DNA from 2 places in the Sphingomonas sp. PP-CC-3A-396 genome. Region 1 is predicted to be linked to the other one. Evidence: predicted binding sites of a transcription regulator. Region 1 holds the regulator's gene; the other holds the start of a gene.
What was found. Region 1 encodes LexA, which represses DNA repair genes until DNA is damaged. Its sites were predicted from a motif close to GTTCCNCNCTTGTTCT; they were not measured.

Region 1 (7,570 bases):
ATCGTCAACGCGGTCCCCGACACGCTGGTCGTCAACGCGACCGCGCAGGATGGCACGGTCATGGGCTTCCGCCACGCCACGCTGCCAATCCACGGCGTCCAGTTTCACCCCGAAAGCATTGCGACGGAACACGGCCACGAGATGCTGGCGAACTTTCTCAAGATGGCCGGCATCCCCCACCAACTCCCCTCCCGCCTGCGGGAGGGGTCGGGGGAGGGGCGTGCCGCATCCACGACGTCCGTGAAACAGGAAGCCCCTCCCCTAACCCCTCCCGCAAGCGGAAGGGGAATATGACCACCGTCGCCCTCCTCCCAGACCCCAGCTCGCCCCTCTCCCGCGAATCCGCCCGAGAAGCGTTCGCCGACATCCTCGACGCCCGCGCCAGCGACGACGCGATCGCCATTTTCCTCACCGATCTCGCGACCCGCGGCGAAACCAGCATCGAGATCGCCGAAGCCGCGCGCGCGCTCCGCAACCGGATGATCTTGATCGACGCTCCCGCCGGCGCGATCGACGTCTGCGGCACCGGCGGCGACGGCCACCACACCTTGAACGTCTCGACCGCGGTCGCGCTTGTCGTCGCAGCATGCGGCGTGCCCGTTGCCAAGCACGGCAACCGCGCCGCCTCCAGCAAGGCCGGCGCCGCCGACACGCTGGAAGTTCTCGGCCTCGACATGGACCGCGCCGGCGCCACCGCCGAGGCCAGCCTCAACAAGATCGGCATCGCCTTCCTGTTCGCCGCCAACCACCACCCGGCGATGAAGCGCATCACCCCGATCCGCCAGCGCATCGGCAAGCGCACGATCTTCAACCTGATGGGCCCGCTCGCCAACCCGGCCGGCACCACCCGCCAGCTGATCGGCATCGCCCGCCCCGATTACGTCGCGCTCTATGCCGACGCGCTCGAACAGCTCGGCACCCAAGCAGCGCTGGTCGTCTCGGGCGAAGAAGGCCTCGACGAACTGTCGGGCGCCGGCCCCAGCATCGTCGCCTCGGTCGGCACCGTCGCGCTGCCCGCCAAGGTCGCCCCCGAAGACGCCGGCCTTACCCGCCACGCCATCACCGACATTCGCGGCGGCGACGCGCACCACAACGCCGACGCACTCCGCCGCCTGCTCAAGGGCGAGACCGGCGCCTACCGCGACGCCGTCCTGCTCAACGCCGCCGCCGCCTTGATGGTAGCCGGCACCGTCCCCAACCTTGTCGACGGCGCGGCCAAGGCCGCCGCCGCCCTCGACACCGGCAGCGCCGACGCGCTGCTCGCCCGCTGGATCGCCTACTGACATGACCATGCTCGACCGTATCCTCGAGACCAAGCGCGCCGAAGTCGCAGCGCGCAAGGCAACCACCTCGCTCGCCGATATCGACGCCGGCATCGCCCGCATGTCGAAGCCACGCGGCTTCCGCGCCGCGCTCGACGCCAAGACCGGCTACGCGCTCGTCGCCGAGGTCAAGAAAGCGAGTCCGTCGAAAGGCCTCATCCGCGCCGACTTCGATCCCGTAGCCCACGCCCGCGCATATGAAGCCGGAGGCGCCGCCTGCCTCTCGGTGCTGACCGACGAAAAGTGGTTCCAGGGCTCTGACGCCTACCTGACCGCGGCGCGCGACGCCGTCTCGATCCCCGTGCTGCGCAAGGACTTCATGGTCGACCCGTGGCAGTCGACCGAAGCGCGCGCGATCGGCGCCGACTGCATCCTGATCATCGTCGCAGCACTCGACGACATCCAGATGGCCGAGATCGAGGCCTCCGCGCTCGAATGCGGGATGGACGTGCTGGTCGAGGTCCACGACGCACACGAGATGGAGCGCGCGCTGCGGCTCAAGTCGCGCCTGATCGGCGTCAACAACCGCGACCTGCGCGACTTCTCGGTCGATTTCCAGCGCACCTACGACCTCGTCGGCAAGGCGCCTAAGGACTGCACCTTCGTCGCCGAGAGCGGCCTCACGACGCGCGCGGAACTCGACGCGATGGCCGAGCACGACATTCACTGCTTCCTGATCGGCGAAGCACTCATGCGCCAGGACGATGTCGAAGCGGCAACGCGCGCTCTCGTCGGATGACCGGCCTGACGCACATCGACGAAGCCGGCGCGGCAAGAATGGTCGACGTTGGTGGCAAGGCGGTCACCGCCCGCGAAGCCGTCGCCTCAGGCCGCATCACCATGTCCACCGAAGCCGCCGCAGCGATCGGCGCCGGCACCGCGAAGAAGGGCGACGTCCTCGCCGTCGCGCGCGTCGCCGGCATCATGGCCGCCAAGCGCACGAGCGACCTGATCCCCCTCTGCCACCCGCTCCCGCTGACCAAGGTGGAAATCGACCTCGTGGTGGACGAAACCGGCGTAACCGCCACCGCCACCGCCTCGACCGAAGGCAAGACCGGCGTCGAGATGGAAGCGCTCACCGCCGCCACGGTCACGCTCCTGACGATCTACGACATGGCCAAAGCGATCGACAAGACGATGGTCCTCACCGACATCCGCGTCCGCGCAAAGTCCGGCGGCAAATCCGGCAACTGGGCCGCGTAGAAGAAAACCCTCCCCCCAACGGGGAGAGGGATAGACGCCAAAGGCGGCGAGGGTGAGGGCAAGCCAAGCAGAACGCGCCTAGCCTGGGACTTCAATCCCCACCCATAGCCCATTCATGATCCTCCACGATCGTCGACTCCACCGGCCGCCCCGCCGCATCGAGCGAAGGCTCATACCGAAACCGCTCCTCGATCAACCGGCACGTAAGCGCATCCAACTCCCGGCTCCCGCTCGACCGGGTCACCCGGCACCGAGACACCCGCCCATCGGTCTGGACCAGATACCGCACCGAAACCCGCCCCCGGATCCCCGTCTCGGCCGCCTCGCGCGGATAGTCCGAATCCTTTAGCCGCCCCTTGCGCCACCGCGGCGGCGTCTCCTCACCACCCCCGCCGTCGCCATTGCCATACCCACCGCTCCCGGTGCCATTGCCGATCCCGCCACTCCCCGTCCCCGGCCCGCGCACATCCGAAGCGCCCGCCGTAGCCTGCGCCCCCACCCCGGCCTTCTCCGCAACCACGACAGGCGGCAGCACCACAACCGGCACCACCGGCGGCGGCGCCACTACCTCGGTAGCCTTCGACTTCAAATTAGGCGGCGACGCAGCCCCCTCCGGCTTGCGGCTAGGCGACGGCCTAGGCCGCACCTTCTCCTCAGGCGGCGGCGGTGGCGGAGGCGGCGCCGCATCGAACACCTTCAACGCATCGCTGACCACCGCCGGCATCGTCACCACCAGCCCGTTGAGCAGCGCATAGCCCAGCACCCCCGGCAACAGCACGGCGCCCACCGCCGCCCCGATCCTGTCTCTCGCCCGAGGCTGATTGCGTGTCATCATGCTGATCTGGTGTCTCTTTCCCCCAAACATAGCCCCGCAAAGGATGAACCCGCGCTGGCCAGAGGTTCAGAGACGGCGAGCAACGACGACCTCACACTCGCCGTTACTGTCGAGGAAGTCCTCACACAGATCAAAACCCCACCCCGGCGAAGGCCGGGGCCCAGTTGGGAAGGTCGCAGTAGCGAAGCACGACAACCGCCAAATTTATGTTTCCCCGCGAAGGCGGGGACCCAGCCCTGGGCTCCCGCCTTCGCGGGAGAACAAGAAGGCGGTAGCTAACGTTCGATATCTGCCCGCCCAGACATCGCCATGGCGGCTAAGCTCTCCGCGCCCCGCTTAGCCAACAACGCCTGTCCTACATATCAAACCCATGGCAAAGCACGGAACCTACCCCCACGCCCCGCGCTTCCCCATACATCGCCCAAAGAACAAACCGCCAAAACGCTCCCAGCGTCTACACTTCCTATACTTCACTTTTCCGAACCGCCCAGAAACAGAGCCTTACGCATGACCCTAGTCCCCGTCGCCGAAGCCCAGTCCCGCCTCTTCGCCATGGCCCCTCGCGTCGGCCACGAGACCGTGACGCTACGCGAAGCCGCCGGCCGCTGGGCCGCCGAGGACATCCTCGCCCGCCGGACGCAACCCGCGGCGGATCTCTCGGCCATGGACGGCTACGCGATCCGCTTCGAAGACCTCCCAGGCCCCTGGAAAGTCATCGGCGAAAGCGCCGCCGGCCGCCCCTTCGCAGGCAATGTCGCCTCCAACGAGGCCACCCGCATCTTCACCGGCGCCGCCATGCCCGAAGGCGCCGACACCGTCATGGTCCAGGAAGAAGCCGAGCGTGACGGCGAAACCCTGATCCTCGCCGGCGAAGGCCCGCCGACACTTGGCCGCAACACCCGCCGCAAGGGCCTCGATTTCTCCACCGGCACCCGCCTGATCGCCGCCGGCGATCGCCTCAGCCCCGCGCGCATCGCCGTCGCCGCAACCGGCGGCCACGGCACCCTCACCGTCAACCGTCGCGTCCGCGTCGCCGTCGCCGCCACCGGCGACGAACTCGTCCCCCCCGGCTCGACCACCGACGGCGTAGCGCTCCCCGAATCGAACGGCATCATGCTCGCCGCGATGCTCGCCGACATGCCCGTTGACATCATCGATCTCGGCATTCTGCCCGACAATCTCGAGATCCTCCGCGAAGCCTTCGCGAGCGTCGAGGCCGACCTGCTCGTCACCACCGGCGGCGCGTCGGTCGGCGACCACGACCTCGTCCGCCCCGCGATCGAAGCCGCCGGCGGCACCATCGACTTCTGGCGGATCGCGCTGCGCCCCGGCAAGCCGATGATGGCCGGCCGGATCGGCGAGATGATGGTCCTCGGCCTCCCCGGCAACCCGGTCTCCGCGTTCGTCACCGCGACGCTGTTCGTGAAGCCCGTCGTCGCGCACATGGCCGGCGCACGCGATCCGCTCCCCCAGTCGACCCACGCGCTGCTCGGCGAAGACCTCCCCGCCAACAACGCCCGCACCGACTATCTCCGCGCCGAGCTGCGCGACGGCAAAGCCTATGCCTCGACGATCCAGGACAGCTCAATGCTGCTAACGCTGGCCCGCTCGACCTGCCTCATCGTCCGCCCCGGCAACGCTCCGGTTGCAAAGAGAGGCGAATCGGCGGAAATCCTCGTGATCGCGTGATACGGACGCTTGACGGCGTTAATTATGTTCCATAGAAGTTCCCAGTCTGTTCCGGACGGAGAACCGCCATGCTCACGCGCAAGCAGCACGAACTCGTCTGCTTCATCAACGATCGCCTCAACGAAACCGGCGTCTCGCCGTCGTTCGAGGAGATGAAGGACGCCCTCGACCTCAAGTCGAAGTCGGGCGTCCACCGTCTGATCAGCGCGCTCGAGGAGCGCAACTTCATCCGCCGCCTGCCGAACCGTGCGCGCGCACTCGAAGTGCTTCGCATGCCCGAGCGTGCCGAGAAAAAGGCGCCATCAAAGGCGTCGAACGTAAAGCCCGCGCCCGCTACCGCGCCACAGCCAGCGAACGACGTCGTCGAGATCCCCCTCCACGGCCGCATCGCCGCCGGCGTCCCGATCGAAGCGTTCGAAGGCAGCACGATGCTGGCCGTCCCCGCCGCACTGCTGGGTTCGGGTGAACACTATGCGCTCGAAGTCTCCGGCGACTCCATGGTCGAGGCCGGTATCCTAGACGGCGACTACGCCCTGATTCGCCGCACCGAGACCGCCCGAGACGGCGAGATCGTCGTCGCCCTGATCGAAGACAGCGAAGCCACCCTGAAATACTTCCGCCGCGAAGGCGCCATGGTCCGTCTCGACCCTGCAAACCGAGCCTACGATCCCCAACGCTACGCCCCCGCCCAAGTCCGCGTCCAAGGCAAACTCTCCGGCATCCTCCGCCGCTACGACTGAACTGCCGGGACCGACCTGCGTCATCACGACGCAGGTCGGTCTCGGTTTTTGGTTGCTCAGGAAAAGCGACAGCCTAGCCTTAAGCCAAGTCGCTTCTCCGGCCGACAACAGCGGCCGGATCTCTTAAGCAAGTTAAGCGAGATGTACTGGGCGTGTCGAAAAGCGACTAGTTTTTCGACACGCCCAACCGGCCCCCAAGCGTCCGGAAGCCCCTCTCACGCTCTGATGCATAGTCGCGTTCTCGACTCGAATGCCCAATCTCTGCGTCTCTGCGCCTCTGCGCGAACATCTCGTCCTCAATCTCCAGCGCGGCCGAAGAATTGGTTCACGTGGAGACGCGGAGGGGTTGCGCTTAGGGAAAACGAAGCACCTCCAAACGTCTTCGGAAGGAAGACTAAACAGTCCCCAGCCCGAGCCACCCCGTCATACAACAACCTTCTCCGCGTCTCCGCGTGAACCAGTTCGTCTCGCTGTGACCGCACGGGAAAACGAAAGATCTTGTTCACGCGAAGGCGCAAAGGCGCGAAGATATGGTGCCTGGATCAGCGCCTACCGGCTTTCGCTGGCGGCAAAAAACTGACGTCGGCTTATCGTTCATGGAGGTTTAAGGCCTCCCAAGCGGCATCACCTTCGCGCCTTTGCGCCTTCGCGTGAACAGTTCTATTTTTGACGGCCTTGGCCGGCGCGAAACGCCGATACAGTACCGTGAAACCGATCATGGCGCGGCCTGAACGCGTACGCGGTGCGTTCGAGGAGAGGCGGATCGCGCCAGGGGTGACGATCGCCTGCGTTCAGGATGGTCACGACCGTCCCGCTTCCCAAGGTCAGCGCGACGCCGCCCGTACGCCGGAGTACACGACGATCCAGTTTCAGCCACCGCGGTACGCACCGCTTCGGCAGACCGCGTTCGCTGACGACAACATCGGCGCCGTGACAAGCGGTAATGAACTCAGCAATCGGCACCATATAGTCGCTGCGGGTCGCCAGGATGCGCCACATCCGTCCCCGCGCGCCGATATCGGTAACGCAAAGATCGCGGCTGCACCGCGCATCGGGTTGGTCCGCCAGCAGCAGCGGCTCGCCATCCACGCCACCATTCTCTGCAAGCATGTCGCGCGTATAGTCGCCGGCCCGATCGCGCAGCATCGCAAGCCCCGCCGCCGTCCGCACCGCGACATGGCGCCCGTCGCCGGTCACGAGAACATCCGGCGCGGGCGTCGTCAACGCCCAGACCGCGCCGATCGCCAGTGGTACCAGCCCGAGCCGCCGCCACCGCGTTCGCCACAAGGCGATCCAGATGCCACCGACGATCATCAACGCGAACGCCGCCGTCGGCATAGCGGGCAAGGACCGCACCGATCCTGGCGCGCTGGCAACGATATGCGCGAGCCACAACAGCGCATCGAGCGAGCGCTGGACCAACCACCATATCGGTGCACCCAGCCCGCCGGCGTCCAGCAGCAACGCCAGCGCTTCCAACGGCATTACCACGAACGTCGTCAGCGGGATCGCAATGATGTTGGCGAACGCGCCGTACAGCCCGGCCTTGTGAAAATGATATACCGCGATCGGCATCAGCGCGAACTCCACGAGCAGCCCGGTGATAAGCAGCGATGCTACCCCGCGAGCGAGGCGGCGCGGTCGGCCCTCGTCGTGGGGCCCGAAAAACGTGCGAACCGAAGGGTGCTCGTGCAGCGCCATGATTGCGGTGATTGCCGCAAACGAAAGCTGGAAGCTCGGTCCCGCCGCCGATTCGGGCAGCACGAGCATGACGCACGCCG
Region 2 (7,570 bases), on a different contig from region 1:
CAGCCCTTCGAAATCGATCGAGACAGAGCGTTGCCGCTCGACCTCATATCCCAGACTGGCGAGCTTGCTCGCCAAGACAGTCTCGTAGACGCTTTCAAGCAATCCAGGCCCAAGCTCCCGGTGAAGGCGAAGCGACACATCAATGACGTCGGAAGCGGCAGCCTCGAGATCCATCATCTTCGCGCCTTTGCGCCTTCGCGTGAATCACATCTTCTTCACGAATTCCTCGATGTCGTCCATGGTGATGACGCTCGTCGTTTCGGCGTTGGGAGTGATGCGCTTGACCATCGGGCTGAGCACCTTGCCGCCGAATTCGACGAAGTGCTCGACCCCCGCGGCGTGCATCGCCAACACCGATTCGCGCCAGCGGACCATGCCGGTTACCTGTTGCACCAGCAGGTGACGGATTGCGCCTGGGTCGGCGACTGCAGTGACATCTACGTTGGCGAAGACGGGAACGAGGGGCGCGCGGAGGTCGGCGTCCAGGAGGGCGGCTTCCATCGCTTCGGCAGCAGGCTGCATCAAGGGGCAGTGGAAGGGGGCGGATACGGGGAGCAATACCGCGCGCTTGGCGCCGAGGTCCTTGGCCAGTGCGATCGCCTTTTCGATGGCGAGGCGGTGGCCGGAGATGACGACTTGCGACGGGTCGTTGTCGTTGGCGACGGTGCAGATCAGTTCGGGGCCGCCCTCCGCAAGGATCGCGTCGACTGCGGCGCCGGCGATGACCTGCGCCTTTTCGAGATCAGTGCCGAGCAGCGCGGCCATTGCGCCCTCGCCCACCGGAACCGCCGCCTGCATCGCGCGGCCGCGAAGTTTAAGGAGGCGGGCGGTGGTCGACAGGTCGAGCGCACCGGCGGCACACAAGGCGGTATATTCGCCGAGGCTGTGGCCGGCGACGTAATCGGCCTTGTCGGCGAGGCGGAGGCCGCCTTCCTTTTCGGCGACGCGCAAGGTGGCGATCGCGTTCGCCATGATCGCGGGCTGCGCGTTCTCGGTGAGGAGGAGGTTGTCCGCCGGCCCTTCGCTCATCAGGCGGAAAAGGTGCTGGCCGAGAGCCTCGTCGACTTCGGCGAAGACCTCGCGGGCGGTGGCACTGGCGTCGGCGAGCGCCTTGCCCATGCCGACAGACTGGCTCCCCTGGCCGGGGAAGATGAACGCGCGCATGGCCTCTCCTCTATGTTGGGTCTTCGTTTGAGCGCGGGGCCTATAAAGGTGCGCGTCGAGTTGCAACCTGAACGAACCCCGCGGCCTTGCGACAATATGCGACCATTTCGCCGACCTTGCGACAAGCGCCTGCGACAATCCGGTCCCAGATTAGGGATGACGCCGCACAACGGCGCCGTGTTTCAAACGGGAGATTACCATGAAGAAGTTCATCCTCAGCGCACTGACCGCTACCCTCGTCGCCAGCCCGCTGCTCGCCGCAGCCCCGGCCGAGGCACAGCAGCGCCGCGAAGTGACCACCGTGCGCCAGAACAACAACGGCCGCACCGTCGTCACCAAGAAGACCGTCGTTCGCCCGAACCAGTATCGCAACTGGCGCGCCGGCCAGCGCTTCGATCGCCGCTATGCTCAGAACTACCGGGTGATCACGACGTATCGCAACTATCGCCTCGCCGCCCCGCCGCGTGGCAGCCAGTGGGTCCGCTCGGGCAACGACGCGATCCTGATCAACGGCCGCGGCAACGTGGTTCAGGTCCGTGGCGGCGCGTTCCGGTAATAGGGCCGGTAAACCCAACGCCAACCTTGCCTTTGGCGGATAATCGGCTAAGGCCCTCTGCAACCGGGGTGAGAGATTCGCGTCTCTCGCCCCTGTTTGCATTCTAGACGACAGCCGGAGGGGTGCACGCATGGGGCGTGTATCAGCGATCGGCCAAGACGAAGGACAAGACATGGCTCTTTACGAGCACGTGTTCCTTGCGCGCCAGGATCTGGCACAAGCGCAGGTGGACGCACTGGCGGAAATCGCCACCAAGATCGTGAACGACAACGAAGGTCGGGTCGTAAAGACCGAGAACTGGGGCCTGCGTTCGCTGGCGTACAAGATCGCCAAGAACCGCAAGGCGCACTATGTCATGCTCGAGATCGATGCCCCGGGCAGCGTGATCGCAGAGCTGGAGCGCCAGACCCAGATCAACGAAGACATCATCCGTTACATGACGGTCAAGGTCGACACCCTCGAAGAGGGCCCGACCGTGATGATGCGCAAGCAGGATCGTGACCGCGAGCGTCGTGGCGACCGTGAAGGTGGCCGTGAGGGCCGTCCCGATCGTGGCGATCGTCCGGACCGTGGTCCCCGTCGTGACCGCGAAGAGGGAGCTGAATAATCATGGCACGTCCATTCTTCCGCCGCCGCAAGAGCTGCCCGTTCTCCGCCAAAGACGCTCCCCGGATCGACTATAAGGACGTCCGGTTGCTGCAGGGCTTCGTGTCCGAGCGTGGCAAGATCGTCCCGTCGCGTATCACTTCGGTGGCCGCAAAGAAGCAGCGCGAACTGGCTCAGGCTATCAAGCGTGCGCGTCATCTGGGCTTGCTGCCCTACATCGTTAAGTAAGGAGCGCCCACATGGACGTCATTCTGCTTGAGCGCGTCGAAAAGCTTGGTGCTATCGGCGACGTGGTGAAGGTCAAGGACGGTTACGCACGTAACTTCCTGCTTCCCAACAAGAAGGCGCTTCGTTCGAACGAAGCCAACCGCAAGGTGTTCGAGTCGAACCGTGCGAAGATCGAATCGGACAACGCATCGCGTCGCAGCGATGCCGAGACCGAAGCGAAGACCTTCAACGACGCGACCGTGACCCTGATCCGTCAGGCGTCGAACACCGGTCAGCTCTACGGTTCGGTCGCGGTTCGCGATCTGGTCGATGCGCTGGTGGCCGACGGTCACAAGGTCGGCAAGTCGGCGATCGTGCTCGACAAGCCGATCAAGGCGATCGGTGTCTACACCGTCAAGGTATCGCTGCACCCCGAGGTGTCGGTGGCCGTCAAGGTCAACGTCGCCCGCTCGCCTGAAGAGGCCGAGATGCAGGCTTCGGGCGTCGACGTGATGTCGTCGATGTTCGAGCGTGACGAGGCTGGCTTCGTCGAGGATTACGATCCGAACGCAGAGCCCGGCGCGACCGCCGAAGCACCGCGCGACCAGGAGGAAGAGGCGCAGGGTTGATCCCTTCGCTTCCCTTCTTGGCTGATACAGAAAGGCCCGCCCGGAGCGATCCGGGCGGGCCTTTTCTTTTGTGTCTGCGCGACAATTATTAGGGGCAAGTTACGCAGGCGCCGATCATCGCTGCGAAGGGGATGAGAGCGCAGAGGATCGGGACTAGGTGTTTCATGACGGGGTGACTCTTGGGGGTGTTATCCGGTTAATGCGTGGGGTGGAGAAAGGTTGCCGGGAGGTGAACGAATTTTGTACCGATCGGTATTAGGAAATTGACTCTGCGGTATTTAAAAGTTTGCCGCTCCTCTCGGTATCCCACCCCGGCGAAGGCCGGGGCCCAATTGGGGGACGCAGATGGTTCGCGTTGCGGTTCATTAGTGCCACCTTTCCTATTGGGCCCCGGCCTTCGCCGGGGTGGTAGTATTGGCAGTGTCAGCTTTCGACGTTTTCCGGCTTCTCGATCAGCGCAGGCCCCTCGCCTAGCGCCAGCGCGTCGACCGAGGACACGTCCTCCAGATCCCGCGCGCCAGTCTCGATATTCAGGTCGCGGAACTTGCGGCCGGTTACCATCAGGCGGCCGTTGAACGAATTGGTGAAGCCATTGAAGTTCTTCACCGCGCTGTTGAGGCCGACGCCGACCTTCCGCAGGTCGTCCGCCACCTTGGCGAGGCGATCGTGCATTTCCTTGCCGAGTTCACCGATCTTGCGTGCTTCGTTGGCGAGTTTTTCCTGGCGCCAGACCGCCGCGACAGTTCGGGCGATCGCGATCAGGTTCGTTGGCGTGGCCAGCAGCACGCGCTTTTCGAAGGCGAAGTCCCAGAGCGTCGGGTCGTGTTCGAGCGCGGCGGAGAGGAAGTGCTCGCCGGGGACGAACATGATGACGTAGTCGGGCGTGTCCGCGAACTGGCTCCAATAGGCCTTATTGCCGAGGCCGTTGACGTGCGCGCGCATCGACGCAGCATGCGCCGCGAGACCGATCAGCCGTTCGGCATCGTCGACCGCACCGAATGCGTCCTGGTAGGCGTTGAGCGAAACCTTTGCGTCAATGACCAGCGCGCGGCCGCCTGGGACGCGGATGATCGCGTCGGGGCGGAGGCGGGCGCCGTCGTCGCCTACCGCGACCGAGACTTCGGTCTGGAAGTCGGTGTGTTCGCTTAGGCCGCAGGTTTCCAGGACGTTCTTCAGTTGTTGCTCGCCCCAGCGGCCTCTGGATTTGGGGGCGTTGCGGAGGGAGTTTACGAGTTTGGCGGCCTCGGTGGAGACCTTTTCCTGGCCGAGGCGCATCTGTTCGATTTGCCCTTTGAGGTCGCCAAATGCGTCTCGACGCTCGGCCTCGACTTTTGCGACGCCTTCCTCGTAGCGTTGTAGACGGTCGCTTACCGGCTGGAGCATCGATTTCAGGTTGAGGCCGGCGGATTCCTCCGATTGGCGGAAGCGGGCGTCGGCGCGTTCGAGGAATGTCTTCTGCGCATCGCTGAGCAGCTTGTTGGCGACGTCGCCGAACTGCGCGGCCATGACGTCCTTCGCCTCGCGGAGTTCGAGCAGGCGCGCTTCGAACGCCTCGCCTTGGGCTTTGAGCGTGGCGATTTCGGTGCGGGCGGCGTCGCGGTCGGTGCGGATCGTGGCGAGGTCGAGGCGGAGTCGATCGGTGTCGGTAGCGCGCTCGGCGTTCTGCGCGCGGAGGGTGGCGAGGTCCTGCATCGCGGCGTTGCGTTCGCGCTCGACGGCATCGCGCGCGGTGCGGATGAGGTCGGCGTCGGCGACCTTGGTCTGCGCGACGGCGAGTTCGCTGGCTAGGGTGGCGGCTCGGCGGGAGGCCAGGAGCCAGCCGAGGAGGATGCCGGCGGCTAGCGCGAGGACGGCGATAATGGCGAACTCAGCCATTTTACGCGGCCGAAACTGGAGTGAAGTATAGGAAGTGCAGACGCTGGCGCAGCATCTTCTGGGGGTGAGATGGGCGCGCGGGCGCTTGGGTTCGGAAGGAGATTAGGGACGTCATGCGTAGAACATACGTCGAACGATTGATGTAGGACAATCGGAATATTCTGTTCTCCCGCGGAGGCGGGAGTCCAGGGTTACGGGCGGGGGCGTTCGTGGTCCTGGACCCCCGCCTTCGCGGGGGAACTAGAGGGGGACGCTAAACACCAAAAGATCGAGCCTAGCAAATAGCACCACCCCGGCGGAGGCCGGGGCCCAATTGGAAAGGTCGCGTTAACGGAGGACTGCGGGCTATCACCACTGTCCCCCAATTGGGCCCCGGCCTTCGCCGGGGTGGTTGCGTGTGGCGTTAATGCCGCGTTCTTATGCACACACTCTCAGCATAGAGAGCACAGACAGTACCGACACCGCGCGCGCCCTCAGCCCAGCTTGCGCTGCTTCGCCAGCTTCTTCAGCACCATGTCGCGCTTGAGGCGGCTGATGTGGTCGATGAACAGCACGCCGTCGAGATGGTCGATCTCGTGCTGCATGCACGTCGACAGCAGGCCGTCGAAATCCTCCTCATGCGCTGTGCCGGTCTCGTCGAGCCACTTCACGCGGCACCGCGCAGGGCGCGCCACCTCGGCATACTGCTCCGGAATCGAGAGACACCCTTCGTTGTACGTCGACATCTCGTCGCTGACCGACAGGATTTCGGCGTTGATATACGCCTTGGGGTTCTTGATCGGCTTGTCCTCCTCGTCCTTCTCCTCCTGGAGATCGATGACGAGGACGCGCTTCTGCACACCGACCTGGGTCGCGGCGAGGCCGATGCCGTTGAAGTCGTACATCGTCTCGATCATGTCGGCGACGAGCGTGCGGGTGGAGTCGTCGACCGTCTCCACCGGCTCGGCGACGAGGCGCAGGCGGGGATCGGGGACTTCGAGAACGGTCATGACGGTCATAGCGCGTCCGCTAAGGTACGCGTGCCGGGTGCGTCAAGCACCTGGCTCAAGCCATTGGACGCCGGGCGCGCAATGCCTGCGCCAACGTGCCCTCGTCGAGATAGTCGAGTTCGCCGCCGACGGGCAGGCCGTGCGCGAGTTGGGTGACGCGGACGGGGAAGCGTTCGATGCGCTCGGCGATGTAGTGCGCGGTGGTCTGGCCTTCGAGCGTGGCGTTCATCGCGAGGACGACTTCGTCGATGCCGCCGGCTTCGATGCGGCGGACGAGGCTGTCGATGCTGAGATCCTCGGGGCGGATGCCTTCGAGTGCGGACAGGCGGCCGCCGAGGACGTGGAAGCGGCCGGGGAACAGGCGGGAGCGATCGAGCGCCCAGAGATCGGCGACTTCCTCGACCACGCATAGCGAACGCTGGTCGCGGCGCGGGTCGGCGCAGATCGCGCACGGGTTGGTGGTGTCGACGTTGCCGCAGGTCGAGCAATTCTCCAGCCGCTCGTCGACCGCGGTCAGTGCTTCGCGCAAGGGCCCCAGCGCCGCGTCGCGCTTCTTGAGCAGATGCAGCACGGCGCGACGTGCGGACCGGGGGCCGAGGCCGGGGAGCCGGGCCAGCGCCTGCGTCAGCGCCTCGATCTCGGGGGATGCCATGGGGAACAGATAGGGGGTTGCGCGGCTCCCCGCCAGCGTGTTCGAGAGGGCCATGCGGATCATCTTCATGGGAACGCCGGACTTCGCTGTGCCGGTGCTGGAGGCCCTCGTCGCGGCGGGGCATGAATTGGTGGCGGCGTATTGCCAGCCGGCGCGACCGGGCGGGCGGCGTGGGCGCGAACTGGTGCCCTCGCCGGTGCAGCTTCGGGCGGAGGCGCTCGGGATCGAGGTGCGGACGCCGGTGTCGTTCAAGGCGTCTCTGCCGGAGGGGCTGGAGGCTCGCGCGGCGTTTGCGGCTTTGAACGCGGATGTGGCGGTCGTTGCGGCGTATGGCCTTATTCTGCCGCGCGCGGTGCTGGAGGCGCCTCGGTTCGGGTGTTTGAACGTGCATGGATCGCTGTTGCCGCGGTGGCGCGGGGCGGCGCCGGTGCAGCGCGCCATCCTCGCGGGCGATGCCGAGACGGGGGTCGGGATCATGCAGATGGAGGCGGGTCTGGATACCGGGCCGGTTCGGCTCGAGGGGCGGACGCCGATCGTCGGGAAGACCGCGGGGGATCTGACGTCCGAGCTCTCGGCGATGGGGGCTCGGTTGATGGTCGAGGTGCTGGGCGATCTGGACGCCTACCCTGCCCGGCCGCAGCCCGAGGAGGGCGTCACGTACGCTGCGAAGATCGAGAAGGCGGAGGCGCGGATCGATTTCGAGCGGTCGGCGGTCGAGGTCGAGCGGCTGGTGCGGGCGATGAACCCGGCACCGGGGGCTTGGTTCGAGCATGCGGGCGAGCGGGTGAAGGTGCTGGCGGCGGACGTGTTGCCGTTCTCGTTTCTTGGGTGCGAGGGGCTGACGGTCAATGCCGAGCTGACGATCGGGTGTGGCGACGGGGCGATCCGGCCG

Region 2: a site for LexA is predicted at 5,274-5,289, ahead of rmuC (DNA recombination protein RmuC). Genes of this name have one in related genera too.

What each region holds. Positions count from the first base shown of each region.
Region 1 is NZ_SLYF01000004.1:119,569-127,138, forward strand. Features, by position in the region: gene C8J40_RS08920 (aminodeoxychorismate/anthranilate synthase component II) at 1-294, shown strand, start outside; gene trpD (anthranilate phosphoribosyltransferase) at 291-1,283, shown strand; gene trpC (indole-3-glycerol phosphate synthase TrpC) at 1,285-2,061, shown strand; gene moaC (cyclic pyranopterin monophosphate synthase MoaC) at 2,058-2,525, shown strand; gene C8J40_RS08940 (energy transducer TonB) at 2,617-3,312, opposite strand; gene C8J40_RS08945 (molybdopterin molybdotransferase MoeA) at 3,868-5,049, shown strand; gene lexA (transcriptional repressor LexA) at 5,118-5,789, shown strand; partial or broken gene C8J40_RS08955 (ComEC/Rec2 family competence protein) at 6,450-7,570, opposite strand, start outside.
Region 2 is NZ_SLYF01000007.1:165,372-172,941, reverse strand. Features, by position in the region: gene C8J40_RS14845 (GxxExxY protein) at 1-177, opposite strand, end outside; gene fabD (ACP S-malonyltransferase) at 205-1,164, opposite strand; gene C8J40_RS14835 (RcnB family protein) at 1,364-1,720, shown strand; gene rpsF (30S ribosomal protein S6) at 1,893-2,327, shown strand; gene rpsR (30S ribosomal protein S18) at 2,330-2,554, shown strand; gene rplI (50S ribosomal protein L9) at 2,566-3,162, shown strand; gene rmuC (DNA recombination protein RmuC) at 3,586-5,037, opposite strand; gene def (peptide deformylase) at 5,511-6,035, opposite strand; gene recR (recombination mediator RecR) at 6,082-6,678, opposite strand; gene fmt (methionyl-tRNA formyltransferase) at 6,731-7,570, shown strand, end outside.